3 regions of the Actinoallomurus acanthiterrae genome follow, and region 1 is predicted to be linked to each of the others. Evidence: predicted binding sites of a transcription regulator. Region 1 holds the regulator's gene; each other region holds the start of a gene.
The links. The regulator HrcA, encoded in region 1, represses chaperone genes, less so after heat shock. The targets are predictions, from matches to a motif close to TTGGCACTCTCNNNNNGAGAGTGCCAA.

Region 1 (9,805 bases):
ACAACCTGCTGCGACTGGGCTTCACCGAGGACGACTTCGCCGAGGGCGGCAGTGACCGACTGATCGACGCGGCCGTCGCGTGCGGTGACGTCGAGACGGTACGGCGGCGGATCGCCGCTCATCGTGACGCGGGCGCCGACCACGCGGTCCTCCAGGTGCTCACCGACGACCGGAGCGGGCTGCCCCGTACGGAGTGGCGGGAGCTCGCCGTCGGCCTGGGGCTGGACCGGAGTGGTTCTTGACGCCGTTGTGATGAACCTCACCGCGGCGAGGTCGGACGCCCGATGGGCAGGCTGTGCGGCCGATAAGGGGCCGCTCATCAACTCCGTCCGAAAGACCGGAATCGGCGATCCGGGTTCTCGCCCGCCATAACGGGAATGGGGTCACTCCGTCTGTTTTAGGGAGGAGTTGTGGATGCTGCCATAGCGCGACCCGAAGCGTACCCCCGCGATCCGTGTGTCCCGGGCGGCAGCGCTCCGGCCGAAATGACGCTCATCGGAGTGATCGCACTGCCCGGAACGGAGCGGTCGGTCGCGGTGGGCCGTGGATTCGTGCGGGATACACTCGGCTCCCACCACCCCGCTCTGGACGTCGTCGGCCTGAGCGTGAGCGAACTCGCCACCAACGCGGTCAGGCACACCCCCAGCGGAGCCGGCGGCCGGTTCACGATCAGGCTCGCCGTCGCGGACCACCGGATCCGAGCCGAGGTCGTCAACGACGGCATGATCGACGGAGAACCCCACCGTACGAGCGAACCCGGCATCGATGCCGAGCACGGGCGCGGGCTGCTCCTCATCGACGCCCTCGCGGACCGCTGGGGCGTGACCCGGCGCGCCGGCCGGACCACGGTGTGGGTGGAGTTCGGGTACTGAGAGCACCTACGCCGACCGCGCCGACACCCCTGCCGCGAGCCGGCTCGCCCCCGGTGACCGGCTTGTGGCCGAGCCTGGGCCGCCGTCCTGCGGTTCCGTGATCGGGCCGGACTCCGTCATGCGGTTTCGCGACCGGGCCGGGCCCCGTCTTGCGGTCCTGTGCCCCGACGGGCCTGTCTTGTGGTTTCGTGATCGGGCCGGACTCCGTCTTGCAGTTCTGCGACCGGGCCGAGCCACGTCTTGCGGTTGCGTGCCCCGGCGGGCCGCGTCTTGTGGCTCGGTGACCGGGTCGGGCCGGGGTGTGTGGTCCCACGACCACCGTCGGAGGGCGTCGTCCGTCGTCTTGCGGGTCCGTGACGGAGCCGGGCCGCTGTCCGTGGCTCCGTGACCGTCCTCGCCGAGAGTCGTTTGGTGACCGGGTCGGACCGTCGTTCGCGCCCGTGACCGCCCTCGCCCGGCGTCGTACGCCGTCCCGGGCATCCGTCCGGTGGCGGCAGACTTGAGGGGTGCCCTCGACTCTGCCCGATGGAGATCCGGTCCCCAGTGACGGCGCGCTGCCCGGCAGCGCCCTCGAAGGGCTCGGTGACCGTCCGTTCGGCTTCTACGTGCACGTGCCGTTCTGCGTGACCCGCTGCGGCTACTGCGATTTCAACACTTACACGGCGACCGAGTTGCGAGGCGCGTCACGCGAGGCGTACGCCGACACGGCCATCGCCGAGATCCGTCTCGCCCGCCGCGTGCTCGGCGACGCCGACCTCCCCGTCGAGACCGTCTTCGTCGGAGGCGGCACGCCCACCCTGCTGCCCGCCGACGACCTGGGGCGGATCCTCGAGGCGATCGGCAAGGAGTTCGGGCTGGCGGCCGACGCCGAGGTGACCACCGAGGCCAACCCCGAAACGGTCGATCCGGGCTACCTCGCCGGACTCCGGGAGGCGGGCTTCACGCGCATGTCCTTCGGGATGCAGAGCTCCCGAGAACACGTGCTGGCCGTCCTCGACCGTACGCACACGCCCGGCAGGCCGCAGCAGTGCGTCCGGTGGGCGCGCGAGGCCGGGTTCGAGCACGTGAACCTCGACCTCATCTACGGCGCCCCGGGGGAGAGCGACGCCGACTGGCAGGCCAGCCTCGACGCCGTACTCGAGGCCGGTCCCGATCACGTCTCGGCGTACGCGCTGATCGTCGAGGAGGGCACCCGGCTGGCCGCCCAGGTGCGCCGGGGCGAGGTCGCCGCGCCGGACGACGACGCCATGGCCGACCGCTACCTCGCCGCCGAGCGGACCCTCGGCACCCACGGGCTGAACTGGTACGAGATCTCCAACTGGGCGGCGGACGACGACGCCCGCTGCCGGCACAACCTGCTGTACTGGACCGGCGGCGACTGGTGGGGGGTCGGCCCGGGCGCGCACAGCCACGTCGGCGGCACCCGCTGGTGGAACGTCAAGCACCCCGCCGCGTACGCCGCCCGCCTCGCGGCCGACACCACACCGGCGCACGCCCGGGAGATCCTGGACTCCGCCGACCGGCGGTTCGAACGCGTGATGCTCGAACTCCGCCTGGCCGACGGCTGCCCCCTCGACCTGCTCGACGCCACCGCCGTACGCCGCGCGGTCGCGGACGGCCTGCTCGTCGCCGAGGCCTACGAGGCGGGACGCGCGGTGCTGACCCTGCGCGGGCGGCTCTTGGCCGACGCGGTCGTCCGGGACCTGACGCCCTGACGGACCGCGATCACTTGATCATCGGCCAGCACAGCCACTTCGGGATCACGTACGGCTGGGCCTTGCTCGCCCGTACCGCGCCCATGATCAGATAGATCAGGTGCGCCACGCCGTACGCCACGAGCGCCGGGAGGACGACGATCGCGCCGATCCCGAGCGTGATGACGATCAGCAGGATGCTGCCGAACGTGAGGATGAGGCTGGTCAGCGCGAGGTTCAGCGCCTGCGCCCCATGTTGGCGGACGAACGGCGACCGGTCCTTGCGCGACGCGTAGACGACGAGCGGCGCGATGAACCCGATCGCGAACTGCCCGACGTACGCCATGAGCGCCCACGTCGTGTCGTCGGCCGCCGTGATTCCCGGGGCGGCGTGCGCCGGCGGCCCGTAGCCGTACGGGACGGGAGGCCCGCCGTACGGGACGGGAGGGTGCGGAGGACCGCCGTACCCGGGACCGTGCGCCTGTGGACCGGGTGACGCGTCGTACGGCCCGGGCCCTGCCGGCGGGCCGCCGTAGGGCAGTCCGTACGGCCCCGGTGGCATCGGGGGTTCGGCCGGGGTGCCGTACGGGCCCGGTGGCGTCGGGGGCCCGCCGTACGGCGGGCCCCCGGAGGCGTCATAAGGCGGCCGGCCGGGCGGCGTGTCGTGTGGTTCCGCCCACGGCGGTCCGGGCAGGGGACCGGCCGGAGGCGGCTGGCCGGGCGGGGTGTCGTGCGCTCCCGGCCATGACGGTCCGGGCGGGGGACCGGCGGGAGGCGGAGGAGTGGAGGGCGAGTCGCTCAGCGCCGGGTCCGGCGGTTCGAAAGAGGGCCGGGGGTCCTGTGGCTCGCTCACCCGACATCCCTATCGCAGGATCGGCCAGGCGGCGATCGAGGGCAGGCGGTACCACTCGCAGCGGTTCGCGCCGATCGCGGCCTTGACGACGCAGAAGTACTCGATGGCCAGCACCGCCAGCGTGATGAGCAGCCCCTGTGGGCCGATGAAGTAGGTCACGGCGAAGGCGGCGACGTTGCAGGCGGTCATCGCGATGGACAGGTTGAGCGCCTGGATCGCATGGAAGCGCGCGAACCGCGAGGAACGGCCCCTGAGGAGGTAGACGATGGCGGGCGCGATGAACCCGGCGACGAAGATCCCGACGTAGGCCGGAACGGCCCAGCGTTCGTCCTCGTCCGTGACCGGCCCGCCGGTGGGCGTCGGCTCGCGGCGCCGCTTCGCGGGCTGGGGCGGGCCGTAGCCCGCGGACGGAGGGGCCTGCTGCCCGTGCGGCGCAGCGTACGGCTGCTGCTGGTACCCGCTCTGGTCGTAGCCTCCCGGCGCGTACCCGGGCTGGGCGTAGGGCGACGGCCCGTGGCCCTGGGCCGGTACCCGTCCATGGCCCTGGCCTCCGTGCCCCGGTCCGTACGCCTGGCCTCCCGGGCCGGGGCCGTAACCCGGTCCGCCGAGGCCGGGCCGTCCGTAGCCCGGTTGCTGGCCATAGGTCATTGGTGGTGTCCCTTCTAGCGGAACATGAGGAAATGTCGGGCGGTGACCGAAAGAGGTCGCAGTGTATGAGACGTACGCCGACGCGGGATGGTTGCGGCTTCCTCAGTCCTGTTGCGGGACGGTGACGAAGTCGATCAGCTCCTCGACCCGCCCGAGCAGCGCGGGCTCCAGGTCGGTGTAGGCGCGGACCCGGCCGAGGATCGCCTGCCACACCTCACCCGGCTCGCCCCGCCAGCCGAGGGCGGCGATGACGCCCTCCTTCCAGGACGTCCCGCGCGGCACCCGGGGCCACGCCGGGATGCCGAGCGCGGACGGCTTCACGGCCTCCCAGATGTCGATGAACGGGTGACCGGTGACGAGGACGTACGGCGAGGAAACCTCGCCGGCGATGCGGCTCTCCTTCGAACCGGCCACGAGGTGGTCGACGAGCACGCCCAGCCGGCGTTCCGGCCCGGGGCCGAACTCCTCGACGATGTCGGGGAGGTGGTCGACGCCCTCGAGGTACTCCACGACGACGCCCTCGACCCGCAGGTCGTGCCCCCAGATCTTCTCCACGAGCTCGGCGTCGTGGCGGCCCTCGACGTAGATCCGGCTCTCTCGGGCGACGCGGGCGCGGAGGTTCGGCACGGCGACCGAACCGGACGCCGACCGTGCGGTCCCCGCCGCCCGTACGGGACGGACGAGCGTCACCGGCTTGCCGTCGATGAGGAACCCGGCCTTGGCGAGAGGGAAGACCCGGCGCTTGCCGAACCGGTCTTCCAAGGTCACCGCGTCCTTCTCACAGGCGACGACCGCGCCGCAGAAACCGCTCGACGGGTCCTCGGCGACCAGTCCGCGCTCGGCGGCGACCTCCGGGATCTGCCCTTTCTTCGGGCGGCGCCAGTCGCCGGACAGAACGTCGCGTCCATAGTCTTTGCTCCGCACCCGTCGCACCGTACCGGTCACGGGGCGAGCGGGTCAGCCGTCCAAGCGCCCTCGTCGGCCCGATCGTCCGAGCGACTCGCCCTGCTCCCTCGTCGGCCCGATCGTCCGAGTGGCCCGCCCTGGCCCTCGTCGCCCGGATCGCTCGGGCGGCTCGTCATGATCGCTTGTCAGGCCGGTCCGGGTGGCTCACCTAGAAACCCTCGTCGCCCAGGCGGCTCGCGCTGATGCCTCACCGGTCCGGTCGCCTGGCGTCGGGTCCTTCCGGTGGCTCATCCCGATCCAGGGCGCGGGTCCAGGTGGTCGTGGCCGCGCCGGACGGCCTCGCGCAGCGCCTCGGCCGGGTACGGCCAGTCGCCGGAGCCGAGGGCCTCCTCGACGCCCAGGCCCGCGGCGTGGGTCTCCCGCACCCGGTGGGCCACCAGGTCGATCTCCTCGCGCTGGCGGTCCGCGAAGTCCGTATCGACGGGCTCCCCGTGCCCGGGCACGAGCACGCCGTCTACGGCCCGCAGCAGCTCGGTCAGGGTGCCGGACCACTCCAGCGGGAAGGAGTCGCCGCCGTACGACGGCGGGCCCGACTGCTCGATCAGGTCGCCGGTGAACGCGCACCGCGCGTCGGGGACCCACACCACGAGATCGCCGTCCGTGTGGCCCCGGCCGAAGTGGCGCAGCTCGACGACGCGGTCGCCCAGGTCGAGCTCGGCGCGGTCGGTGACGAGGTGGTCCGGCGCGAGCAGCAGGTCGGTCTCGACCTTCTCCGCCCACCCGGGGAACTCCCGCGTCAGCATCGGCCGCGCGGTGTGGGCCAGGTAGTCCGGCAACGACGCGTGTCCCCACCGCTCCGCGGCGAACGCGGCGTTGCCGAAGCAGTGGTCGAAATGGCCGTGGGTGTTGACGACGATGGGATCGTCGACGCCGAGCTGTCGAACGTCGTCGCGCAGCCGCACGCCCTGTGCGACACTCGCGCGGGTGTCGATGACGACGGCGCCTTCGGCCCCGACGACGACCCCCACGGTCACGTCGAAGTCGGAATAACGGCGCTGGAAACAACGTTCCGCAATCTCGTGCCAGGTCACAGAAGTGACTCTGCCATGCTCGACGCGAGAACGTGATCCACCGGCGTCTCCTCGTGCGCGCCGCCGAGCCGTACACTTGGCACTCAGAGGAGAAGAGTGCCAGATTGAAGGGCCGCGGACACGGGAGGTGAGTGCGTGCTCGACGATCGAAAACTGGCCGTGCTGCGAGCCATCGTCGAAGATTACGTGTCCACCCACGAGCCGGTGGGTTCCAAGGCGCTGGTCGACCGGCACAATCTCGGTGTCTCGCCGGCCACGATCCGAAACGACATGGCCGTGCTCGAGGAGCAGGGCTACATCGCCCAGCCCCACACGAGCGCGGGACGTGTGCCGACCGACAAGGGATACCGGCTGTTCGTCGACCGGCTGTCCACGATCAAGCCGCTGTCGGCGGCCGAGCGGCGCGCCATCGAGACGTTCCTCGCCAACGCCTACGACCTCGACGATGTCGTGAGCCGTACGGTCCGGCTGCTGGCACAGCTGACGCGGCAGGTCGCCGTCGTGCAGTACCCCTCGCTGACGCGTTCGTCGGTACGGCACGTGGAGCTGGTGCCGATCGCGACCCAGCGGCTCCTGCTCGTGGTCATCACCAACACCGGCCGCGTCGAGCAGCGGGCCATCGAGACCCACGAGGACGTCTCCGACGAGGCCATCGCGCACCTGCGGGCGCTGCTCAACGCGCGTCTCGACGGGTGCTGGCTCACCGACGTGCCCGACGCCCTGGCCGACCTGCCGGAGCACGTTGCGGTCGGCGAGCGGCCCCTAGCCGCGACGGTGCTGTCGGTCCTCCTCGAGAGCCTCGTGGAGAAGCACGAAGAGAAGATAATCATCGGTGGCGCGGCGAACCTCGCCCGCGCCGATTTGTCCCAGAGCCTCCGTGACGTGCTGGAGGCCCTGGAAGAACAGGTCGTCCTGATGCGACTGCTCGGCGAGGCGGAGAACCCCTCCGGCCTCACCGTGCGGATCGGCACCGAGAACCCGCATGAGGGCCTGCGCACGACCTCGGTGGTCGCCACCGGGTACGGCGCGGGCGACCAGGCCGTGGCCCGGCTCGGCGTTCTCGGTCCGACGCGGATGGACTACCCCGGGACGATGGGAGCAGTGCGCGCAGTGGCACGTTACGTCGGTCAGATTCTGGCGGGGTCGTAAGTGGCGAACGACTACTACGCGACCCTCGGGGTGCGCCGGGACGCCAGTGCGGACGAGATCAAGAAGGCTTACCGAAGGCTCGCGCGTGAGCTGCACCCGGATGTGAATCCCGATCCGGCCACGCAGGATCGGTTCAAGGAGATCACCCAGGCGTACGAGGTGCTCTCCGATCCGAAGAAACGCGAGATGTACGACCTGGGCGCCGACCCGTTCGCCGCGGGCGCCGGCGCGGAGCCGGCGGCTTCGGCGCGGGATTCCCGTTCAGCGACATCATGGACGCCTTCTTCGGCACCACCACCCAGCGAGGGCCGCGCAGCCGGGCCCGCCGGGGCCGCAACGGCACCGTGCGCGTCGAACTGGACCTGTCCGAGACGGCGTTCGGCACCACACGCGAGCTCACGGTCGACACCGCCGTCGTGTGCAACAACTGCTCGGGCGCCGGCACGGCACCGGGTACGCACCCCGAGACGTGCGACATGTGTCACGGCCGGGGCGAGGTGCAGCAGGTCACCCGGTCGTTCCTCGGCCAGGTCATGACGTCGCGGGCCTGCCCCCAGTGCGGCGGCTACGGCACCATGATCCGCAACCCTTGCCCGGAGTGCTCCGGCGACGGCCGGGTCCGCACCCGCCGCACGATCAAGGTGCGCATCCCCGCCGGCGTCGAGAACGGCACCCACATCCAGCTCGCCGGTGAGGGCGAGGTCGGCCCGGGCGGCGGACCGGCCGGCGACCTGTTCCTCGAGATCGTGGAGCGCCCGCACCCGATCTTCGAACGGCAGGGCGACGACCTGCACTGCACCGTCCAGGTCCCGATGACCGCCGCCGCGCTCGGCACCACGCTGACCGTCGAGACCCTCGACGGCCCCGAGGAGATCGACATACGGCCCGGCACCCAGTCCGGCCAGGTGATCCCGATGTACAGCCTGGGCATCAAGCACCTCAACGAGAACGGCCGCGGCGACCTGATGATCCACGTGAACATCGAGACGCCGACCAAGCTCGACGAGGAGCAGGAGGAGCTCCTGCGCAAGCTGGCCGGCCTGCGCGGCGAGGAGCGCCCGCCGGGCAAGTTCTCCCCGGGCCAGCAGGGCTTCTTCTCCCGCCTCCGCGACGCGTTCAACGGCCGCTGAGCCATCGCGAATGCCCCGTCCGGCCTTGACCGGACGGGGCATTCGTCACCCGTGAGCGGACCTTCGCCATGCGAGCGGGTCTGTGTCACGCGGGCCGGCCTTCGTTACGCGAGCCCGTCCCTGTCACACGGGCGGGTCTCCGTCACGCAGGCAGGTCTCCGTCACGTAGGCCGGTCTCCGCCACGCAGGCGGGCCTCCGTCACGTGGGCGGGCCTCCGTCACGTGGGCGGGCCTCCGCCATGTGGGCGGGGCTTCGGTCATCCGTTAGCAGGTGCCGCGGATCGATTCTCCGGCTCCGGCTCCCGCTCCGGCGGTGTCTCGCGCGTGCGCATCAGCGCCGCCGTGACGGCCGCCGCGACGAGCAGCCCCGCCGCGAGCCAGAACGTCAGTCCGACGGCGTGCAGCGACGCCGCGCCCGTCCGGGACCCCGTCGCCAGGGAGCGGAAGAAGACGGTGCCCAGCAGGGCGATGCCCAACGTGCCGCCGAACTGCTGGACCGCGTTGAGCAGCCCGGCGGCCGACCCCGTCTCATGCGGGCGTACCCGGGTCAGGGCGGTGGTGAAGAACGGCACGGTGAACAGCCCGTTCCCGATCCCGCACAGCCCCAGCGCGCCGAGCAGCGCCCAGGGGTAGGCCCCCGGCCGGGCGCCGGCGTAGACGGCGACCGCGGCGAGGAGACCGGCGATCATGACGGCCAGCCCCACGAACATCATCCGCGACCCGTACCGCGGCACCAGGCGCGTCCCCGAGACCCACGAGGAGATCGCCATGCCGCAGGACCACGGCAGCAGCGTCAGCCCGGCGGTGAGGACGTCGTCACCCAGCCCGACCTGCACCTGCACCACGACGACCAGCATCAGCCCGTTCATCACGGCGAAGAACAGCGTCGAGGTCGCCAGCGCGGCCGGGAAGCCCCGGTCGCGGAACAAGCTCGGCTCCACCAGCGGCCGGCCACCGCGACGGGCGGCGTACCGCTGCTGAAGACCGAACGCCACCAGGACCACGGCCCCGGCGCCCATCTCGGCCCAGCCGCCCGCCCGTACACCGGCAGTCCCGCTCTGGATCAGGGGATGGACGACCAGCCCGGCTCCGGCGATCGCCAGCACCGTGCCGAGCAGGTCCAGGCGCGGCCGCGCCGCCGCCCTGTCCTCGCGCATCCTCGGGACCACGGCCAGCACGACCGCCGCGAGCGGCAGGTTGACGAGGAACACCGAACGCCAAGAGGAGCCGAACAGGTCGGCGTGCGTGAGCACCGCCCCCAGCACCGGCCCGCAGATCGCGGCCAGGCCCATCACCGGCCCGATGCTCCCCATCGCCTTGGCCAGCTCCGCCCCGTCGAACATGGCGCGGATCAGCCCGATCGTCTGCGGGATGATCAACGCGGCGGCGACGCCCTGGACCGCTCGGGCGACGATCAGCGCCCCGGCCCCGGGCACCAGCGCGCACGACAGCGACGCGAGCG
Region 2 (9,805 bases), 1.9 Mb from region 1:
GAAGCGACTTCGCACGTCGAGGTCGTCGATCAGCCCCCCGGCCAGCACCTTGACGGCCACCAGGGCATCGAGCAACTCGTCTCGGGCGAGCCACACGGAAGCGAAAGCTCCGGACCCAAGAACACGATCGATTCGGTAACGGCCGACGTTCGAAGGCATGGACACCCCCGTATCATGCCCAATGCGGGGCGATAGCGAGGGCGAGGCGGCTTCATGGCGTATGACGAGCGGACCGAAGAGCTGGCACAGCGGGCCGCTAAGGGTGACACATCAGCACTTAATGAACTACTCAGAGTAATCGAATCGGACGTTTTGCGTCATTGCTCCCGGTTCCTCCCGTGCCGGCAGGACGCAGAAGAGGCGTGCCAGGACGCGCTCATGCAGGTCGCGCGCAACATCGGGCGATTCGAGGGCCGTTCGCGGTTCAGCACGTGGCTGCACGTGGTCGTGGCCAACTCCGCGCGCTCGACGTACCGCTCGCTCAAGCGCCGGTCCGTGGAGCAGGCGGGCGAGCTGCCCCAGCAGCGCCCGGATCCGCACCGTACAAGCGTCATCGCCGGTTCGCGCGTGGACATCCTCGATGCGATGGAGGATCTGGAGCGTCGCAAGCCGGACCTCATCGAGGCCCTCGTGCTGCGCGACGTATCCCAGCTGGAGTACAGCGAGATCGCCCAGCAGCTCAACCTCCCCCTGGGCACGGTGAAGTCCCGGATCCACGAGGCGCGCAAGCAGTTCCGGCAGTCGCTCGGCGACGACTACAGCTGACCGTCCAGGGCGGCGAGCTGGGCGCCGAGCCACTCCTGGGGCGGCAGGGCCGTCGCGGCGGCGGTCAGCCGGGCGCAGCGCTCGGCGCGCTCGTCGGGCGGCATGAGCAGCGCCTGGTTCAGCGCCTCGGCGGTCTGTGACACGTCGAACGGGTTGATCATCAGGGCGTCGTCGTCCATCTCGGCGGCGGCGCCCGCCTCCCGGGACAGCACAAGGGCGCAGCCCCGCTCGGACAGCACCGGCCCTTCCTTGGCGACGAGGTTCATGCCGTCCCGGATCGGGTTGACCACGAGGACGTCCGCCAGGCCGTACGCCGCCAGCGAGCGCGGATAGTCGTCGTTGACCTGCAGGATCAGCGGCTCCCACGTGGAGTCCCCGAACTCGTCGGAGATCTCGGCCGCCATCCGCTGCACGGCGGCGGTGTACTCGCGGTACTCCGGCAGGTCGTGGCGGGAGGGGTAGGCGAAGGCCAGGTGCACCACCCGGCCGTGCCACTCCGGGTGCTTGGCGAGCAGCTCACGGTAGGCCGCGAGCCCCCGCACGATGTTCTTGGACAGCTCCGTACGGTCGATCCGCACGATGAGCCGGCGATCGCCGACCTGCTCGCGCAGGGCCTTCTTGCGGGCCTGCACGTCGGGTTCGGCGGCGCGCGCCCGGAGGGAGTCGCCGTCGATCCCCAGCCCGTGCACGCCGACGCGCGTGACGCGGCCGGCGTGGGTGACGGTGCGCGCGACCGGGTCGACCTTCGCCTGCAGGACGGCGGCGCAGCAGTCGATGAACGCGTCGGCCCAGCGCTGGGCGAGGAAGCCGGCGTGATCGGCGCCCAGGATGCCTTCCAGCACCTCCCGGCCGATGTCGTCCGGCAGCAGACGGTAGTACTCCGGCGGCGCCCACGGCGTGTGCGAGAAGTGGGCGATCTTCAGGTCGGGGCGGCGCTCGCGCAGCATCCCGGGGGCCAGCGTCAGGTGGTAGTCCTGGATCGCCACCTTCGCGCCCGGCCGCGCGTCCCGGGCCAGCGCGTCGGCGAACGCCGCGTTGTACGCCTCGTACGACTGCCAGTCCCGCCGCGACCGCGCGTCGAAGTGCGGCGTGTTCGGGCTGTCGTACAGCATGTGGTGGACGAACCACAGTGTGGAATTGGCCACAGCGTTGTAGGCGCGGTGGAACGTACCGGCCGGGATGTCCAGCATGCGGACGGCGCCAGCGCCGGCGCCGTGGGCGTCCAGCCGGCCGTCCTCCGCGCGGCGGGCCGCGGCGCGGTCGGCGTCCGACAGCGCCGCGCAGATCCACAGGATGTCGCCGCCCAGTCCGGCGAGGGCCGAGACGAGACCGCCGCCGCCGCGTCGCATGGACAGCGTGCCGTCGTCGGCGAGCGCGAAGGACACCGGACCGCGGTTGGAAGCGACGAGGACCTGCGAGTCACCCATGGAGGGAGCGTAACCGGCCGAGGTTAAGGAGGGTCCAAGAAGGTCGAATGGCGGGCGGTTCGGGACGTCATCCCGCAGATACGTCATCTCGCCGCCGGGCCTCGTGAACCGGTCGCGGACCGCTCCTCACGGGTCCCGGCGGTGTCTCGCGACCTGAGACGCGCTTGGCGGAGAACCGGTCAGTCACGTATACAAGTCAACAGACAACTTCATAAAGCTCATCCAGAGGGGTGGAGGGACCGGCCCGTTGAAGCCCCGGCAACCCTCCCGGAGATGCGGTTCTACGCGTGCTGGGCACGTTCCAACTCGCGCTGACAGCGAGGCCGCCCGGGACAGGTGCCAACTCCGGCTCGTGACCAAGGTGGCACGGGAAAGATGAGGAGAGAGGCCTCGCTCCATGTCGCAGTCCGCCGCCCGAAACCTCGGCCCCGCGACCGCACTGACGTGCCGTGAATGCGGTGAATCTTACGATCTGGGCCCTCGCTACGCCTGCGAGCTCTGTTTCGGCCCCCTGGAAGTCTCCTACGACCTCACCGGCGTGACCCGGGAGCGGATCGAGTCCGGCCCACGCAACATCTGGCGCTACCGCGGCCTGCTGCCCGTTCCGTCGAACGTCGTCGACACGCCCAACACCGAGCCCGGCTTCACCCGCCTCGTACGCGCCGACAACCTCGCCGAGTCGCTGGGGCTGCGGTCGCTGTGGGTCAAGGACGACAGCGGCAACCCGACCCACTCGTTCAAGGACCGGGTCGTGGCGGTCGCGCTGGCCGCCGCCCGCGAGCTCGGTTTCAAGGTCCTGGCCTGCCCGTCCACCGGTAACCTCGCCAACGCGGTCGCCGCCGCGGCGGCGCGCGCCGGGATCCGCAGCGCCGTGTTCGTGCCGTCCGACCTCGAACGCCAGAAGATCGTCACGACGGCGGTGTACGGCGGGACGTTCGTCACCGTCGACGGCAACTACGACGACGTCAACCGGCTGGCCTCGGAGCTCGCGGGCGAGCAGGAGGACTGGGCGTTCGTCAACGTCAACGTGCGGCCGTACTACGCCGAGGGTTCGAAGACCATCGGGTACGAGATCGCCGAGCAGCTCGGCTGGCGGCTGCCCGAGCAGATCGTCATCCCGATCGCGTCCGGCTCCCAGCTCACGAAGATCGACAAGGCCTTCCAGGAGTTCATCAAGCTGGGCCTGGTCGAGGACCGGCCGTACAAGATCTTCGGTGCGCAGGCGACCGGCTGCTCGCCCGTCTCGGCGGCCTTCAAGGCCGGGCTCGACGTCGTCCAGCCCGTCAAGCCGGCCACGATCGCCAAGTCCCTGGCGATCGGCAACCCCGCCGACGGTCCGTACGTCCTCGACGCCGTGCGCCGCACCGGCGGGGCCATCGAGGACGTCTCCGACGAAGAGGTCGTCGACAGCATCGCGCTGCTCGCCCGCACCGAGGGCATCTTCGGCGAGACGGCGGGCGGCGTCACGCTGGGCTCCCTCCGCAAGCTGCTGGCGAGCGGCGCACTCGACCCCGAGGCCGAGACCGTCTTCATCAACTCCGGCGACGGCCTCAAGACCCTGGACGCGGTGGCCCCGGTGGCCGTGCCGTCCGCGAACATCGCTCCGACCATCGAGGCATTCCGAAAGGCAGGTCTGGCGTGAGCTCGATCAGTGTCCGCATCCCGACGATCCTCCGGAGCTACACCGGCGGTGAGGCCGAGGTGAAGGCGACTGGCTCGACCGTGCGCGAGGTCGTCGCCGACCTGGAGGCCAACCACTCCGGCATCGCGGCGCGCATCCTCGACGACAACGGCAAGATCCGGCGGTTCGTCAACGTCTACGTGGGCGAGGAGGACGTGCGGTTCGCCGATGGGCTCGACACGCCGACGCCGGACGGCGTCCAGATCTCCATCATCCCGGCCGTCGCCGGCGGCTGAGCCCTCCTCGGGGGTGACGCCCCGTGATGAAGACGTACCCGCGATCCCCGATGGTCGCCGAGTCCACGGACTTGGTGACCACCGGGGATCGTGTGTTGGGTAGCCGAAACGACCGAGGTGGAGGCTCCTACTCCGCTCTCTTGCGGGGCAATTCGGGCTCGCGTATACGGATTTATCGGTAGGTGTCGCTAGTTCCGCCTGCGGGATTCTCTTTTTGACCGACATCGGCCGCGCGCAGTTCTCGGGTAAAGGCTGTTCCACGGACGGTAGCCGTGTGTAGGGTCGGCGATGGCCGCCGCAGCCGAGTCGGCGGGCGATCGGCGGGTTCCGCAGTGGTCCGGCGGGCTCGAATCAGTGGCCGTGGCCAATGGTCGCGGGAATTGCCCTGGTGGGAGTTGTTAGGAATGGCGCAAGGCACCGTCAAATGGTTCAACGCGGACAAAGGCTACGGCTTCATCGCGGTCGACGGTGGCAGGGATGTGTTCGTGCACTACTCGGCCATCCAGTCCGATGGCTACCGCAGCCTCGAGCAGGGGCAGCGGGTGGAGTTCGAGATCACACAGAGCGACCGGGGTCCCCAGGCGGACGCGGTCCGGGCGCTCTGAGTCCCATAGCCCGACGGAGGCCCGGCGCTTCGGCGCCGGGCCTCCGGCCGTCTGAACACCTCGCCCACTCGGCCGGCCGACCGCGCAGGGCCCGCTTCGGCCGTACGGCCCGCTCCGGCCCGCGTACGGCCCGCGTACGACCCGCTCCGGCCGTGCATGACCCGCTCCGGGCGCCGCCGTGCGGTCCCTGGGTTACCCGGTCGTACGACGCCCCGGTGTAGGCGGTGGACCTGGCGTTATAGCGTGCTGGGGAGAGCTCCGGCGCGAAATGGCGAGAAGTTCACCCAGGTGAGGGCGGACCGCGCTTGCACTCTCGGGGGCAGAGTGCTAAACAAGCGGTTGGCACTCTACTATTGAGAGTGCCAACGAAGTGATCGAGGCGATGAGGCCTCGTGCCCGGCGACGGCATGGAAGTCGCCGGACGTGGTCGTCCGTCGCGGGCGTCGACTCGATCCAGTGATAGCCACCCCGTTCCGGGAGGATCTGGAGCTTATGGCTGCAAAGATGATCGCGTTCGACGAGGACGCGCGACGCGGCCTCGAGCGCGGCATGAACCAGCTTGCCGACGCCGTGAAGGTGACCCTCGGTCCCAAGGGCCGCAACGTCGTTCTGGAGAAGAAGTGGGGCGCCCCCACGATCACCAACGACGGTGTATCCATCGCCAAGGAGATCGAGCTCGAGGACCCGTGGGAGAAGATCGGGGCCGAGCTCGTCAAAGAGGTCGCGAAGAAGACCGACGACGTAGCCGGTGACGGCACCACCACGGCCACCGTGCTGGCCCAGGCGCTGGTCCGCGAGGGCCTGCGCAACGTGGCCGCCGGCGCCAACCCGATGTCCCTGAAGCGGGGCATCGAGTCCGCCGTGGAGCGCGTCAGCGAGGAGCTCTCCAAGATCGCGAAGGACGTGGAGACCAAGGAGCAGATCGCTTCCACGGCCTCCATCTCCGCGGGCGACCCCTCGATCGGCGAGATGATCGCCGAGGCGATGGACAAGGTCGGCAAGGAAGGCGTCATCACGGTCGAGGAGAGCCAGACCTTCGGTCTGGAGCTCGAGCTGACCGAGGGCATGCGCTTCGACAAGGGCTACGTGTCGCACTACTTCGTGACCGACCCCGAGCGCATGGAGGCCGTCTTCGACGACCCCTACATCCTCATCGTCAGCTCGAAGATCTCGGCCAACAAGGACCTCGTGCCGGTTCTCGAGCAGGTCATGCAGAGCGGCAAGCCGCTCGTCCTCCTCGCTGAGGACGTCGAGGGCGAGGCCCTGGCCACCCTGGTCGTCAACAAGATCCGCGGTGTCTTCAAGTCCGTCGCCGTCAAGGCCCCGGGCTTCGGCGACCGCCGCAAGGCCATGCTGCAGGACATCGCGATCCTGACCGGTGGCCAGGTCATCAGCGAGGACATCGGCCTCAAGCTGGAGAACACCACGCTCGACATGCTCGGCCAGGCCAAGCGCATCGTGGTGACCAAGGACGAGACCACCATCGTCGATGGCGCCGGCAACCCCGACGACATCGCGGGCCGCGTCAACGAGATCCGCGCGGAGATCGAGAACTCCGACTCCGACTACGACCGCGAGAAGCTCCAGGAGCGCCTCGCCAAGCTGGCCGGCGGCGTCGCCGTCATCAAGGCCGGCGCGGCCACCGAGGTCGAGCTCAAGGAGCGCAAGCACCGCATCGAGGACGCCGTTCGCAACGCGAAGGCGGCCGTCGAGGAGGGCATCGTGCCCGGCGGTGGTGTCGCGCTGCTGCAGGCGAGCGCCAAGGCCTTCGACAAGATCGAGCTCGAGGGCGACGAGGCGACCGGTGCGGCGATCGTCAAGCGCGCTCTTGAGGAGCCGCTGAAGCAGATCGCGGTCAACGCCGGCCTCGAGGGCGGCGTGGTGGCCGAGAAGGTCCGCAACCTCGAGCCGGGTCAGGGCCTCAACGCCGCGACCGGCGAGTACGTCAACATGTTCGACGCGGGCATCATCGACCCCGCGAAGGTGACGCGCTCGGCGCTGCAGAACGCCGCGTCCATCGCGGCGCTGTTCCTCACCACCGAGGCGGTCATCGCCGAGAAGCCGGAGAAGGAGAAGGCTCCGGCCGGCGACCCCTCCGGTGGCATGGGCGGCATGGACTTCTGAGTCCACTCGCTCAAGGGGCGGTCCCGTGTGCTGGGACCGCCCCTTTCGCATGCCCGGCGGCGGGGCGAGGCCGCGTACCAGCGATCAGCGTTTCAAGAGCCTGCTGTCGAACTCGGCGTCCACGAGCCGCTGGTAGGCGGCGGTCACCTGGTCGGGGAGGTCCTGGGCGATGGCGAAACCGAGCTTGGGATATTCGATGAGGCGCTGGAGGTCGCCGACGAGCATGTCGATCACCAGGCGTTCGTCGCCGATGGACTTGACGTAGTCGTCGAAGCTCAACGGTTCGGACGCGCAGACGGGCTCGACCTGGGGCCAGAGCTTGCGGCAGGTCGCGTACGCCCGTCGTTCCATGTACGGCTTGCTGATCAACAGCACCGAGGAGATCTTGACGCCTGCCTGCTGGAGCGCTTGGCGGGACAAGGTGATGTTGTCGCCGGTGTTCTTCGCGCAGGGTTCGGTGATGATCGCGGAGCGGGGCACGCCCAGAGTCATGGCGTGTTCGGCGTAGTGGACGGCTTCCCCGCGCGGGAAGCGCTTGGCCGTGGTGGGGCTGTTGGCGCCGCTGAACACCAGCACCGGGAACAGTCCGGCGCGGTACAACTCGGCGGCGAAGGTCGCCACTCCCAGGTCATGGCTGCCGAGGCCAATCGCCGCCGAACATGGCCGGGGCCGGTGATGCATCCGGTGGTAGTCCCAGATGAGCTCGGCGTCGGCGCGCTGGGCGTCGCTGACGGCGATTCGCGCGTCGGTCACGAAATCTCCCTTTCGGTCATCGTCGTACGTTGATCCCGTTGGAGTGCTCCGCCTCATGGCGGATGGCATCGATGCTGCGTAGCTGATGGTTCAGCCCGCAGCCACGGGCGAGCCGGCTCGTCTCCTCCAGCAGGGCAAGGCCCTCGTCGCGGGTGGCGCGATCGGACACCAGGATGTGCGCGTACGCGGTGTTGAGCCGTACGCGCTGCATGAGCGTGTCCTGGGAGCCGCCGCCACGGGCAGTCTCGATCAAGCACAGCGCCTGATCGAGGTCGCCGACGCCGCGGTAGGCCAGTGCGAGCTTTTGATGGGCCACCGACCAGTCCTCGGCTTCATCGAGGTCTTCAAAGGCATTCGTCGCCTCGGCCATCACGCGGGCGGCATATTCATGCTGACCCGCTTTGCTCAGTGCCGTCCCCACCCACAGGAGGGAGCGGGTGCGGTCGCGGCCACTGAGCCGCTCATCGTCGGCGAAAAGCTGATAGCGGCGCGCGGCACCATGGAGATCACCGGCCATCTCGTCGATCACCGCCAACGACAATGAGATCTGAGCGATCCGGCGTGGGATGCCCAGATCGTTGAACATGCTTAGCGCCCTCCGGTAGGAGCGCTGTGCCGATCCGGGGCCGACCAGCGTGCCCTGATCGCGCTGCACGTCGCCGGCCAACGCGAGCGAACGGGCATGGAGATACAGCCCTCGGGCGTCGAGCCGGTCGGCGGGGAATCGGAGTAACCAGCGGTTGATGAGAGCGGTGGTCGCCGGGAAGTTCTGCCGACTCAGGTAGACGGCGGCTCGTTCGATGTCATCCGCCCAGGATTCGTAATCCCACGAAAGCACGCCTGCCTCACTGACCGGTGTACCGACCATGGTGCCGGTTTCGGCCAGCAGCAGCTGAAAGCGCTGTTGAGCGGCGGTATCCGCGCGGTTCAGCGCGGTGTCCAAGATTGCCTGAGTGTCGGGGCGCGGCACGATGGTGGCCTGCAGTTTCTCCCATTTTGCAACCGTACGAACGTTGACCCCAAGTTCCTCGGCGAAGGCCCGAATGCTCATCCGGACGGCCCGGCGTAGCGCTCGGGCTTCTCGACCAGTCCAGTGACGCACGGTTGGCATGCGTGTACCACCTCCTCTCCGCTCCGATCGAAGCATGACGCCACCGCTTGATGCATCGAAAGTGCAACGCGAGTACAACACCTGGCCGTTTCGGCCGCGTCCGGCGGCGTCGATGCTCGATTCCAGCACAGGACGGGGCGGATCCCGACAGGGAGTCCGACGAGACAGGGGACAACGATGGTGAATGGAAGCGGCCATAGCCGGGATCTGTGCAGTTTGGTCGACCTGTGCCGGGAGCTGGCGAAGCTCGACGTACGTGTGGGGGTAAGCGACGCGCGGCCGGCGTTGTCGGTTCGCGGCGATCTCACCGCCCGGAAGGTGTGGGTCGAGATCGACGCCGGGTCGTTCGTGTGGCGGCGAGACGATCTGGCGCGGCACCCGGCGGACGATCCCGTTGGCGCGGCGGCGTGCCTGGCCGACTACCTCAAGAACCGCGACGCCGGATCCGGCCGTCGGCCATGAGAACCGATGAGGCCTGGGAGCACGCTCCCGCCGCGACCCACCTGCCCGGTGGCCCGGCCGGGACGACGAGGGCCGACCCGGTCATCGTGCTTCGGCGGCGGTTTCCCGGCCTGGTGTTCTGGTTCGGCATCCGTACGCGCTCTTGGTGGGCGATGGTGCGGGTCGCGCAGGGATGGCGTCTGGTCGAGGCCATGGACGCCGACGAACTGACCCGTGCGGTTCTGGCGGCGGCCACCTGGCCGTATCCACCGGCGTGGCGACCGGCACTCACCCCGAAGCGTTCGGGTCGTCTCGTCTTGGCGTCCGACGAGAAGGAGAGCTCCGTGGGGATATCGGACAAGCGGCGGAGGAACGCATGACCGCGCTGGAGGACTTCGAACTGTCGCGGGTGGACGCGTTCTTCCGCAAGATCACCAGTCGATACGGAATGCCCGAGCCGGTGTCCGTGCTGGTGATCACGCATCTGCTTGGCGAACGGCCCGCATTCCTGCGGGCGGTCGGGCGGCTGGCCGAGATCGCCGCAGTCCTGCCCAAGCCGAAGTCGATCGACGCGCAGGCGCTGGAGGAGGTCACGGCTCTCTTGCCGGTGGACGGTCTGGAGCGTGCGGCGTTCGCCGATCCGACGCGTGCGCTGGAGTATC
Region 3 (9,805 bases), 8.0 Mb from region 1:
GTTGCTGACCGCGGAGCGGGTCACCTTGACCGGGTCGATGACGCCCTGGGCGATCAGGTCGCCGTACTCCCCGGTCGCGGCGTTGAAGCCGGAGCCGACCGGCAGCGCCTCGACCTTGGAGACCACGACGTAGCCCTCGTTGCCGCCGTTCTCGGCGATCCAGCGCTGCGGCTCGACCAGCGCGCGGCGGACGGCCTCCGCGCCGGTGGCCTCGTCGCCGGACAGCCCGAGCGCGTCGAAGCCCTCCTTGGCGACGTGCACGAGCGCGCTGCCGCCGCCGGAGACGATGCCCTCCTCGATCGCCGCGCGGGTGGCGGAGATGGCGTCCTCGAGGCGGTGCTTCTTCTCCTTCAGCTCCACCTCGGTGGCGGCGCCGACGCGCAGCACGCAGACGCCCCCGGCCAGCTTCGCCAGGCGCTCCTGCAGCTTCTCGCGGTCCCAGTCGGAGTCGCTGCCCTCGATCTCGCGGCGAATCTGACGGATCCGGTCCTCGATCGCGGCCGCCTCGCCCTCGCCGTCGACGACGGTGGTGGCGTCCTTGGTGACGGTCACCCGCCGGGCGCGGCCCAGCACGTCGAGGTCGACGCCGTCGAGCTTGAGGCCGACGGCCTCGGTGACGACCTGGCCGCCGGTGAGGACGGCCATGTCCTCCAGCATCGCCTTGCGGCGGTCGCCGAAGCCCGGCGCCTTCACCGCGACGCTGACGAACGTGCCGCGCAGCTTGTTCTGCACCAGGAGCGCGAGGGCCTCGCCCTCGACGTCCTCGGCGACGATCAGCAGCGGCTTACGGGTCTGGGCGACCTTCTCGGCCAGCGGCAGGAACTCCGTGACGTTGGAGATCTTGCCGTCGTGGATGAGGATGTAGGCGTCCTCGAGGACCGCCTCCATCCGCTCCGGGTCGGTCACCATGTACGGCGACAGGTAGCCCTTGTCGAACTGGAGACCCTCGGTGAACTCCAGCTCCAGGCCCATCGTGTGGGCCTCCTCGACGGTGATCACACCGTCCTTGCCCACCTTGTCGAACGCCTCGGCGATGAGCTCACCGATCTTGGCGTCCTGGGCGGAGATGGTCGCGACGTGCGCGATCGACTCCTTGTCGTCGACCTCGCGGGCCGACTTGAGCAGCTGCTCGGCGACGTAGTTGGCGGCGGCGTCGATGCCGCGCTTGAGGTTGATCGGCGACGCGCCGGCGGCGACGTTGCGCAGCCCCTCGCGGACGAGCGCCTGCGCCAGGACCGTCGCGGTGGTGGTGCCGTCACCCGCGATGTCGTTGGTCTTGGTGGCGACCTCCTTGGCGAGCTGCGCGCCAAGGTTCTCGTACGGGTCGTCGAGCTCCACCTCACGAGCGATGGTGACACCGTCGTTCGTGATGGTGGGGGCGCCCCACTTCTTGTCGATGACGACGTTGCGGCCACGCGGGCCGATCGTCACCTTGACGGCGTCCGCGAGGGCGTTGACGCCGCGCTCAAGGGCGCGGCGCGCGTCCTCGTCGAACTCCAGGATCTTCGGCATTGGGAAGCTCCAAGTATGGGTGTCCGTGGACGTGCACAGCCCCGGCCGCCCTCACAGGGGACGACCGGGGCAGCGCATCTCGTGGGTCTTACTTCTCGACGACGGCGAGCACGTCGCGGGCCGACAGCACGAGGTACTCCTCGTTGTTGTACTTGACCTCGGTGCCGCCGTACTTGCTGTAGAGGACGACGTCCCCGACCTTGACGTCGAGCGGGACGCGCTTCTCGCCCTTGTCGTCGAAGCGACCCGGACCGACGGCGAGAACAGTGCCCTCCTGGGGCTTCTCCTTCGCCGTGTCGGGAATCACCAGACCCGACGCGGTGGTCTGCTCGGCCTCGAGGGGCTGGACGACGATGCGGTCCTCGAGCGGCTTGAGAACAACCTTGGTGGCGGTCGACACGATCTGACCTTCCCCTTCGATTGCGTATCCTCGGCCGACCGGATCGGCCAGCCGCATGTTGGAGACGCGACCACGGTGGCCTGCCGTCGCGGGTGCCAGACCAGCCTGTCGCTTGATCGGCACTCTCATGGGGAGAGTGCCAAGTTGGAGATTATGCCGTGGCCGGGAACGCGTCAACACGGACCCCCGCGCGCCGCCGACCTGTCGTTATATGCGGCATTGGTCAAAGCTTGCCCGGCGTCCCGACACGGCCCGCGGCCACCCACCCCAAGGCCCACGTGGCGGCCCCGTACGGTCCGCCCCCGCCCGGCCACCAACCGGCGGTGACCCGGCATGGGCCCGCACCCGCCCAGCCTGCGATCCACCTGGTGGCGCCCGGTACGGTCGGCACCCTGCCCGGCCGGCAGCCCGCCAGTGGCTCGGTACGGTCCGCGACCGTCCAGCCGCGGCCCGCCCGGGTACGGTTCGCGGCCGCGCGGCCACTACGGTCGTCGGGTGGACATCGCCGCATTTCAGGGGCTGCTCACCCCCGAAGGCCAGGAACTCCTCGGTGAGATCGGCGCCGCCGACGTCGACGAGCGCACACTCCTCGCCACCGCCTCCCGGCTGCGCGCCCGCCACCCCGCGGAGCTGGTCGGCGCCGCGCTCACGCAGGCCCGGCTCCGCGTGCGCGGGCGGGCCAAGTTCGGGGCCGACGCGGACCGCATGTACTTCACGCCGCAGGGGCTCGAGCAGGCGACCCGGGCCGGCGTAGCCCGGCACCGGGCGCGGCGGTTCGCCGACCGGCTCGGCGGCCTCGCCCCACGCGGCACGGTGCTCGACCTGGGCTGCGGCATCGGCGGCGATCTGCTGGCGCGCGCCCGCGCGGGCGTCGGCGGCCTCGGCGTGGAGCTGGACCCGCTCACCGCCGCCGTCGCCCGGGCGAACCTCCGCGCCTTCGCCCTGGAGGACCTGGCGGACGTACGGCAGGGCGACGCGACCGCGCAGGACCCGGAAGGGCACGCCGCGGTCTTCGCCGACCCCGGCCGCCGGACCTCCCGCGGGCGGGTCTTCGACCCGGAGGCGTACCTGCCGCCGCTGGGCACGGTGCTCGCCATCGCCGGACGAGCGCCCGGCGCCTGCGTCAAGGTGGCGCCGGGCATTCCCCATGAGGCCGTGCCCCCGGGCGCTGAGGCCGAATGGATCTCCGACGGCGGCGAGGTGAAAGAGGCGGCGCTGTGGCTGGGTGACCTGGCCGGCGACGTACGACGCCGGGCGACCGTCCTGCGGCAGGGCCGCGAGCCCGCCACTCTGACGGCCGAGCCCGATCTCGGGCCGCCCTCCATCGCCGGCTGGCGCCGCTATCTGTACGAACCGGACGGCGCGGTGGTCCGGGCGCACCTGGTGGCCGAGGTCGCGGCCCGGCTCGACGGAGCACTGGCCGACCCGCGGATCGCCTACATCACCTCGGACGCACTGCTGACGACGCCGTTCGCCCGGCCGTACGAGATCCTGGACGTCCTGCCGTTCGCGGTGAAGCGGGTACGGGCGGCGCTGCGCCAACACCGGACGGGCACCCTGACGATCAAGAAGCGCGGCTTCGCGGGCGACGTCGAACGACTGCGCCGCGACCTCCGCACGGACGGCCCCGAGGAACGCGTCCTCGTGCTCACCCGCGTAGGCGACGCCCCGACCGCCCTGATCTGCCGCGAGGCCTGAGCAAGACGACACCGGGCGCCGCTCGCGCCGGGTCCCCCGAGTCCCATGCGGCGTACCGCGCATCGCCCACCCGTCGTCCGCGCGGCACTGCCCGTCGCGGCCCGGCACCGCTCGCGCCGCGTCGCGTACCGCGCGACCCACGTTCGTGGGGCGACCACCGGGTGTTGCCACGGCCGGACCGCCTCTCTGGGGCGCGCGTGATGGGCGACACGCCAGAGTCCGGCAAAGACCACGGTCGTGACCGTGTCCGGCTGACTACTCTTGGCGACCGGAAGGCCGCGCCGCGGGCGCGATGACGGGGGCGCGCCGGGCGGGCGCGGGCGAACACGGGGGTTGAACGATGGCCGACGCCGTACTGCGGTGTCCGAAGTGCGGTGCCGGAATGGTGACTTTCCAGCGAGGCGGCATCGTGTTCGAGGAGTGCTCCCGCTGTCGCGGGGTGTTCCTCGGGCGCGGGGAGCTCGACCGCTTGATCTGGCGCGGCACCGGGCAGGTCGCCGCCGTCTGCGGCCCTCCGGCGGGGCTCTCGTACGAGGGCCGGCACCGTCGCGCCTGAAAAGGGCAATTTGCCGTAGGCGGCTAAGAATCTCTTTTCCCTGAATTTCTTTTCTTCGGCTCGATGACCTTGGTTCGCTCAATAGAGTGTCTCCTCGCGATCCACGCCGCCGCCATTTCCGGCAGGGCAAACGAAGGAGCACCCGGGTGGACACCAATCACAACTTCCTGCAGACAGGGGGTCAGCCGGTCTCGGACCGAATGCGAGAATTGCTAGCCCGCGCGGCGCAAGATCACGTCTATGAGCAGCGGTCGACGGGGCAGCTCCTGGACGAGATCCACCAGCGGTTGGAGGGAATAGAGTGGCTGCTCCGCGAGGTCCGGGAGCGTGAGCTCACCGGGCTGACGACCCAGCTCGACACCGTCCGCGGGCAGGTCGACGAGCTGTTCGGCAAGCCTCCGGAGTGGGCCGAGGGGCTGGCCGAGCACATCGAGTCGGTGGGCGAGCGGGTCAAGCCCGTCGCCGAGTTGCCCTCTCTCTGGGCCGACGTCGGCGTCATCGCCGAGAACGTCGACGAGGGCCTGGCCCGCATCCAGGCCGTGCTCGACTCCAGCCGGAGCATCACCGACGCGACGTTGCAGGCCGCCCAGCAGATGGACGACCTGACCAAGCGTCTCGACCGGCTCGCGGGCACGATGGAGGCCGCGTCGGTCCGGTTCAACCGGCTGGACAAGACCCTCGCGGACCTCGGGCACCGGTCCGAGAAGCTCGAGCATGAGATCAACGGCGTGGCCGGCAAGGTCGACCAGTCGCTGAGCGACATGGCCGAGCGCGTCGAGCAGGGCCTCGAGGCGGTCAACGGCCGGGTCGAGGGCGTCGGCGGGCGCCTCGACGGCATCGACGGCCGCCTGGAGGGCCTGTCCGGCAAGCTGCGCGGGGTCGAGGGGCATTTTCAGGCTCTGGAGGCCAAGGTCGACGGGGCCTGCGACCGTGTCGAGGGCGTCGACCAGCAGATCGACCGGCTGCCGGTGACGCTGGAGATCACCGAGCTGCATCGCAAGATCGCCGCGATCGGCGACCGCCCGTTCATCGACCCCACCGACCGGTTCGACGCGTTGGAGAAGCGCCTGTCCGAGGCGGTCGACCCGCTGATCGACGAGTTGCGCGCCCGGCCCGACCGCGACGAGACCGAGGAGACGTTGACGAAGGTCATCGACGCCTCCCGCGTCGACCTGACCAAGCACATGGAGATGCTGCGCGAGGATCTCCTGCGCCAGGTCGTGGGGGTGCACGACGACGTCACCCAGCGGGTCACCGGCGTGCAGCACGACGTGACCAAGCAGGTGACGACCGTCCATGAGGATCTGATGAAGCGGCTCGTCACGCTGGAGGAGACGATGCTGGCGCTGGCCGAGGCGTTGCTCCGGCCGCGACGCGACGGCAAGGACTGATGGGGTGGCCGCTCGCAAATCACCTTAGAGCGGCCACTTCGTCAACATTCCCCCATTAACCGCAATTTGTACGGCCGACCCGCAAGGACATGCCGTTCGCACTATCTCGCATCGATAAAATCACTACCGATCCTCGGCCGAATCCGTTTTGATGGGGGCCGTGACCTTCCCCACGCTCTCCGATCCGCCGAGCGCTGCCACGCTGCGCTGGATCGAAAAATGCCTGGGGCCCGGCAGTGAGGTGAAAATGGTCCGGCCGATCGTCGGCGGCCTGGCCCATGTCAACCACGCGGTGCTGGCGGAGAGCCGCTCGGGCACCGTGCACCGCCTGGTGCTGCGGCGCTGGGCGTCGTCCGGCTGGCCCGTCATCGACATCGACTTCTCCCCCGAGGTCGAGATCGCGGCGCTGACCCTGCTCACCGCGTGCGAGATCCCCACGCCCACGCTCGTCGCCGCGGACCCCTCCGGCGCCCACTGTGACGTCCCCGCGCTGCTGATCACCCGGCTGCCCGGCCATCCGCCCCGGCCTTCCCCCACCGAGCTGCCCGAATACCTCATCCAGCTGGCGGCCGCGCTGCTCCCCGTGCACACGGTCGCGGGGGCGGCCACGATGCCGCCCTACCGCCCGTACAACCGGCTCGAGATCAGGCTCGCCCCGCGGCACGCCCGCCGGCCGGCACTGTGGGAACACGCGCTGGACGTCGCCGCCGGCCCCACCCCCGGCGCCGTGCCGCATTTCATCCACCGCGACTACCACCCCGACAACACGCTGTGGGCGGGCGGCCGGCTGACCGGCATCGTCGACTGGTCCACCGCCACGTACGGCCCGGTCGCCATCGACATCGCCCACATGCGCCGCGCCCTGGCCCTCCGGTACGACATCGCGGTCGCCGACCGGTTCTCCGCCTGCTTCGACCAGGTGTCCGGCGGCTACCGCCACGACCCGTACTGGGACCTGCGCACGGTCCTCGACCTGCTCCCCGAGCAGCCCGACCGGACGATCGCCGCCCGCGACATCCCGGCCCTGGAGGACCTGCTCGACCACGCCCTCGCCGACCTCGGCGCCCCGGCCCGCTTCTGACCCACCGGCTTCCGTCTCACACCGGGACCGACTCGCGCGGGGCGAGGTGACGTCATGATGACGTCACGGCGCCCTCGGGCGTCGTCTTCCCTCGTCCTCAGTCCGGACGGCGTCGCGTCCCTCTCAGGCGCCGAGCCCCGCGCCGGAATGGCGCGGGGCTCGGTCATGGGCGAGTACGTCCCCCTCCGGCCGTACCCGCCCACGTTCTGGTGACCGTTGGCTGGCTCAGGCCCCGGTGGACCGTCCCGCCCGGACCCGCGTCAGCAGGTCGTCGAGCTGGGAGACGGCGGGCTGCCAGTCTCGCGGTACGACGTGGCACCTGCGCGCCCGATTCTCGCCGTACGTGATCGAGTAGGCGATGTGGTCGGCGATGTCGCAGCCTGCCGGCGAGGACCACCAGGTCCGGATCCGGTCCAGGTTCGCGCGAAGGCCGTCGAGCTCGGTGGCGCTGAGGGTGATCTCCGTCGGTCTGGACGACGCGCGGGCCACGCCCGCCGTGTCGACGGTCACCGTGTCACTGAAGCCGGCGAACCCGCCGGTCCGCGTGTAGGTGACGAGCGTCGACTCCCCGGCCGGTTCCGTGGCGGCGTACGCGCCACCGGCCATGGTCATCGTCGTTACGAATAGCGTGCAAATGGAAAGAAAAATGCGTCGCATGTCCACCTCTTTGTGGCGTGCGCCGATGAATTCGGCGATGCAGAACAAGACAGGATGGAGGTACGGCGAAATCGCCATTCAGCGATATCACCGCTTGGCGCGGAGCTCCGTCGGCTCGGGACCCCGCCGTCCCGAGCCGACGTCCAGGAACGCTCGTGAAGTGACCGGATGACATCCCGGTCGACCTGGAATTTCTCCGTCAGAAGGCGAAGATGACGCCTCCCGTCGCGCGGATCGCCGCGCAGCGGTTGAAGAACGTCCGCGCATAGCGACGCGAACTACCGTTCCACCGGCCCTGCGCGGTCACCCGCACGGGCGCGTAGATCAGCGTGCACGCGCCGGTCCCCTCGGGCAGGTCGGCGATCCGCCCCTCGACGCCGCGAAGCTGGTCGCAGGCCGCCGACGGGGCGAGGTGGGTGCCACCGTCTGGATCGCAGGTCAGGACGGCCGTACGAGCAGTTTCTCCACTCTCGACCGGGCTGACGGACAGGGTGTAGACGCCCTGCGGCCAGGTCGACGGCGCGGTCGGTGCCGCCATCGCGGCGGGGCCGGCGACCATGGCGGCCGCCCCCAGGGCGGTCACCGCGGCGAACCGCCGTCCTCCGGTACACAGCGAATCAGGCATGCGCATTCCTACCTCCTTGCCAGGCCGGGCTGTGTTCGACAGCCATTTCGGCGTGACGAGAGTCGGCCTTTTGGGCGTTCCCTCGCCTTAATGATGGGACCTTTCCACAAAGACTCTGACAGCTTGTTTCGTCGTGAAGTCCTTGCAGTCACGGATGTTATGGCGGCGAAATCCGCGATTCAACCCCCGCACGCCTGTCCGGACCCGGCCAGCGATCTAACAGGGGAACAATTGAAAGATGTACTTGTTCTGACCTGCGCGTACATCTGTGCCGCCATCAGCCCTTCTGCGGTTAACGGGACGTGTCCTCGTCGCGCGGCGAATCAGAATATTCCGAATAATTGAACCGCATCAGTGGGCCACATCACATCGCCTCGCCGGCCCGCCGCCGACCGGCGGGTGACGCCAAGCGACCACCATGGGAGCCATCGTGACGTCAAGATGACGTCACTTCGGTGTTGTCATGACGCCAAATGGTGTGCCATGCTGACGTCATGCACTTGGAGTCGTACGTCGCCCAGCTTCGCCAGGAGCTCGCGGTCGCCGCCGAGACCGGCGGCGATGAGGCCCGCGAGCTCGCCGAGCGCCTCACCGCGCCCCTGCAGTCGGCGGTCCGGCTCGTCCTGCTGGAGGCACTGTCGACCGCCGCCGAGGAGATCACGCGAGAGCTCGCGCCCGGCTCGGTGGACGTGCGCCTCCGCAGGGGCGAGCCGGAGTTCGTCGTGGAGCCGCCTCCCGGCGGCACGGAGGGAGACACCGCCGTCGCGGCGGCGCCGGAGATGGAGCCCGCTCCACCGGTGTCGTACAGCACCAAGGACAGCGCCGTCTCCCGGATCAGCCTCCGCCTCCCCGAAGAGCTGAAGACCAGGGCCGAGCAGATCGCCGACCGCGAAGGGCTCTCGGTGAACGCCTGGCTCGTCCGCACCATCGCCGAGGCCGTGGAGCGAACGGACCGCGAGCAGGACGTCCGCAGGCGCTCGTCTCCGCGCGGCGGTAATCGCTACACCGGCTGGGCCCGCTGACCTGGGCCCTCTTCACCACCACCGATCAACGGCGGGGTCATCGACCCTGCGACCCGAAAGGCAGCATCATGCCCACATTCGCCAGCCCGGAGCCGATCTCCGCAACAGTCGACGTTCTCCTCATCGGTGAGTTCCGCATCACCGCGTCCGACCGCACCGACACCGTCGTCGAGGTTCGGCCCGCCGACGCGTCGAAGGCGAGCGACGTCCGAGCCGCGGAGGAGACCAAGGTCGAATACACCGACGGACGGCTGCTGGTCAAAGGGCCGAGGAGGCGCGCCAGCATGATCCTTGGCCCCGGCAAGGACGCCGCCGTCCAGGTCGACGTCGAGCTCCCCGCAGGCTCTGACCTGCACGCCTCATCCGGGTTGGGCAGCATCCACTGCGAAGGACGGCTCGGCGACTGTGAGCTCTCCAGCGGTGCCGGCGGCATCTGGATCGAGGACGCCCGCACGCTGCAGGCCAAGACCGGCGGCGGGGACGTCACGGCCGGACGCGTGGCGGGCGACGTGAAGATCACTACAGGTGTCGGCGAGGTACGCCTCCGCCACGCCGACGGCGCCGTGACGATCAAGACCTCCTCCGGGGCCACCTGGGTCGGCGAGGCCGCCGGTGACATCCAGATCCGCTCCGCCAGTGGTGACATCGTGATCGACCGGGCGCATGCCGACATCGAGGCGAAGACCTCAGCGGGCAAGATCCGCATCGGTGAGGTCTCTCAGGGCACCGTCGTCATGCAGACCTCCGCCGGTCAACTGGAGGTCGGTGTCCGCGAGGGCACCGCGGCCTGGCTCGACGTGCACTCCACCGCCGGAAGCGTGCGCAACATGCTGGACACGACCGACGGCCCCGGGGAGGCCGAC

Region 2: the regulator HrcA is predicted to act here: its motif matches at 5,054-5,080, upstream of groL (chaperonin GroEL).
Region 3: the regulator HrcA is predicted to act here: its motif matches at 2,029-2,055, upstream of groES (co-chaperone GroES).

The regions. Positions count from the first base shown of each region.
Region 1 is NZ_BAAHCO010000001.1:9,475,140-9,484,944, reverse strand. Features, by position in the region: gene ACYVF7_RS44695 (LLM class F420-dependent oxidoreductase) at 1-242, shown strand, start outside; gene ACYVF7_RS44690 (ATP-binding protein) at 501-872, shown strand; gene hemW (radical SAM family heme chaperone HemW) at 1,379-2,587, shown strand; gene ACYVF7_RS44680 (DUF4870 domain-containing protein) at 2,598-3,419, opposite strand; gene ACYVF7_RS44675 (DUF4870 domain-containing protein) at 3,429-4,067, opposite strand; gene ACYVF7_RS44670 (DUF3097 domain-containing protein) at 4,170-4,991, opposite strand; gene ACYVF7_RS44665 (MBL fold metallo-hydrolase) at 5,261-6,064, opposite strand; gene hrcA (heat-inducible transcriptional repressor HrcA) at 6,200-7,213, shown strand; partial or broken gene dnaJ (molecular chaperone DnaJ) at 7,214-8,343, shown strand; gene ACYVF7_RS44650 (MFS transporter) at 8,601-9,805, opposite strand, start outside.
Region 2 is NZ_BAAHCO010000001.1:11,335,457-11,345,261, reverse strand. Features, by position in the region: gene ACYVF7_RS53585 (serine/threonine-protein kinase) at 1-96, opposite strand, end outside; gene ACYVF7_RS53580 (RNA polymerase sigma factor) at 214-765, shown strand; gene ACYVF7_RS53575 (alpha,alpha-trehalose-phosphate synthase (UDP-forming)) at 756-2,192, opposite strand; SAM riboswitch class I at 2,408-2,574, shown strand; gene thrC (threonine synthase) at 2,590-3,834, shown strand; gene ACYVF7_RS53565 (MoaD/ThiS family protein) at 3,831-4,109, shown strand; gene ACYVF7_RS53560 (cold-shock protein) at 4,514-4,714, shown strand; gene groL (chaperonin GroEL) at 5,207-6,838, shown strand; gene ACYVF7_RS53550 (YdcF family protein) at 6,923-7,591, opposite strand; gene ACYVF7_RS53545 (helix-turn-helix domain-containing protein) at 7,608-8,642, opposite strand; gene ACYVF7_RS53540 (hypothetical protein) at 8,880-9,164, shown strand; gene ACYVF7_RS53535 (hypothetical protein) at 9,161-9,523, shown strand; gene ACYVF7_RS53530 (adenosylhomocysteinase) at 9,520-9,805, shown strand, end outside.
Region 3 is NZ_BAAHCO010000001.1:1,432,497-1,442,301, reverse strand. Features, by position in the region: gene groL (chaperonin GroEL) at 1-1,512, opposite strand, end outside; gene groES (co-chaperone GroES) at 1,601-1,912, opposite strand; gene ACYVF7_RS07210 (class I SAM-dependent methyltransferase) at 2,408-3,610, shown strand; gene ACYVF7_RS07205 (TFIIB-type zinc ribbon-containing protein) at 3,951-4,166, shown strand; gene ACYVF7_RS07200 (hypothetical protein) at 4,313-5,557, shown strand; gene ACYVF7_RS07195 (phosphotransferase family protein) at 5,718-6,638, shown strand; gene ACYVF7_RS07190 (hypothetical protein) at 6,864-7,250, opposite strand; gene ACYVF7_RS07185 (SSI family serine proteinase inhibitor) at 7,495-7,926, opposite strand; gene ACYVF7_RS07180 (hypothetical protein) at 8,415-8,942, shown strand; gene ACYVF7_RS07175 (DUF4097 family beta strand repeat-containing protein) at 9,011-9,805, shown strand, end outside.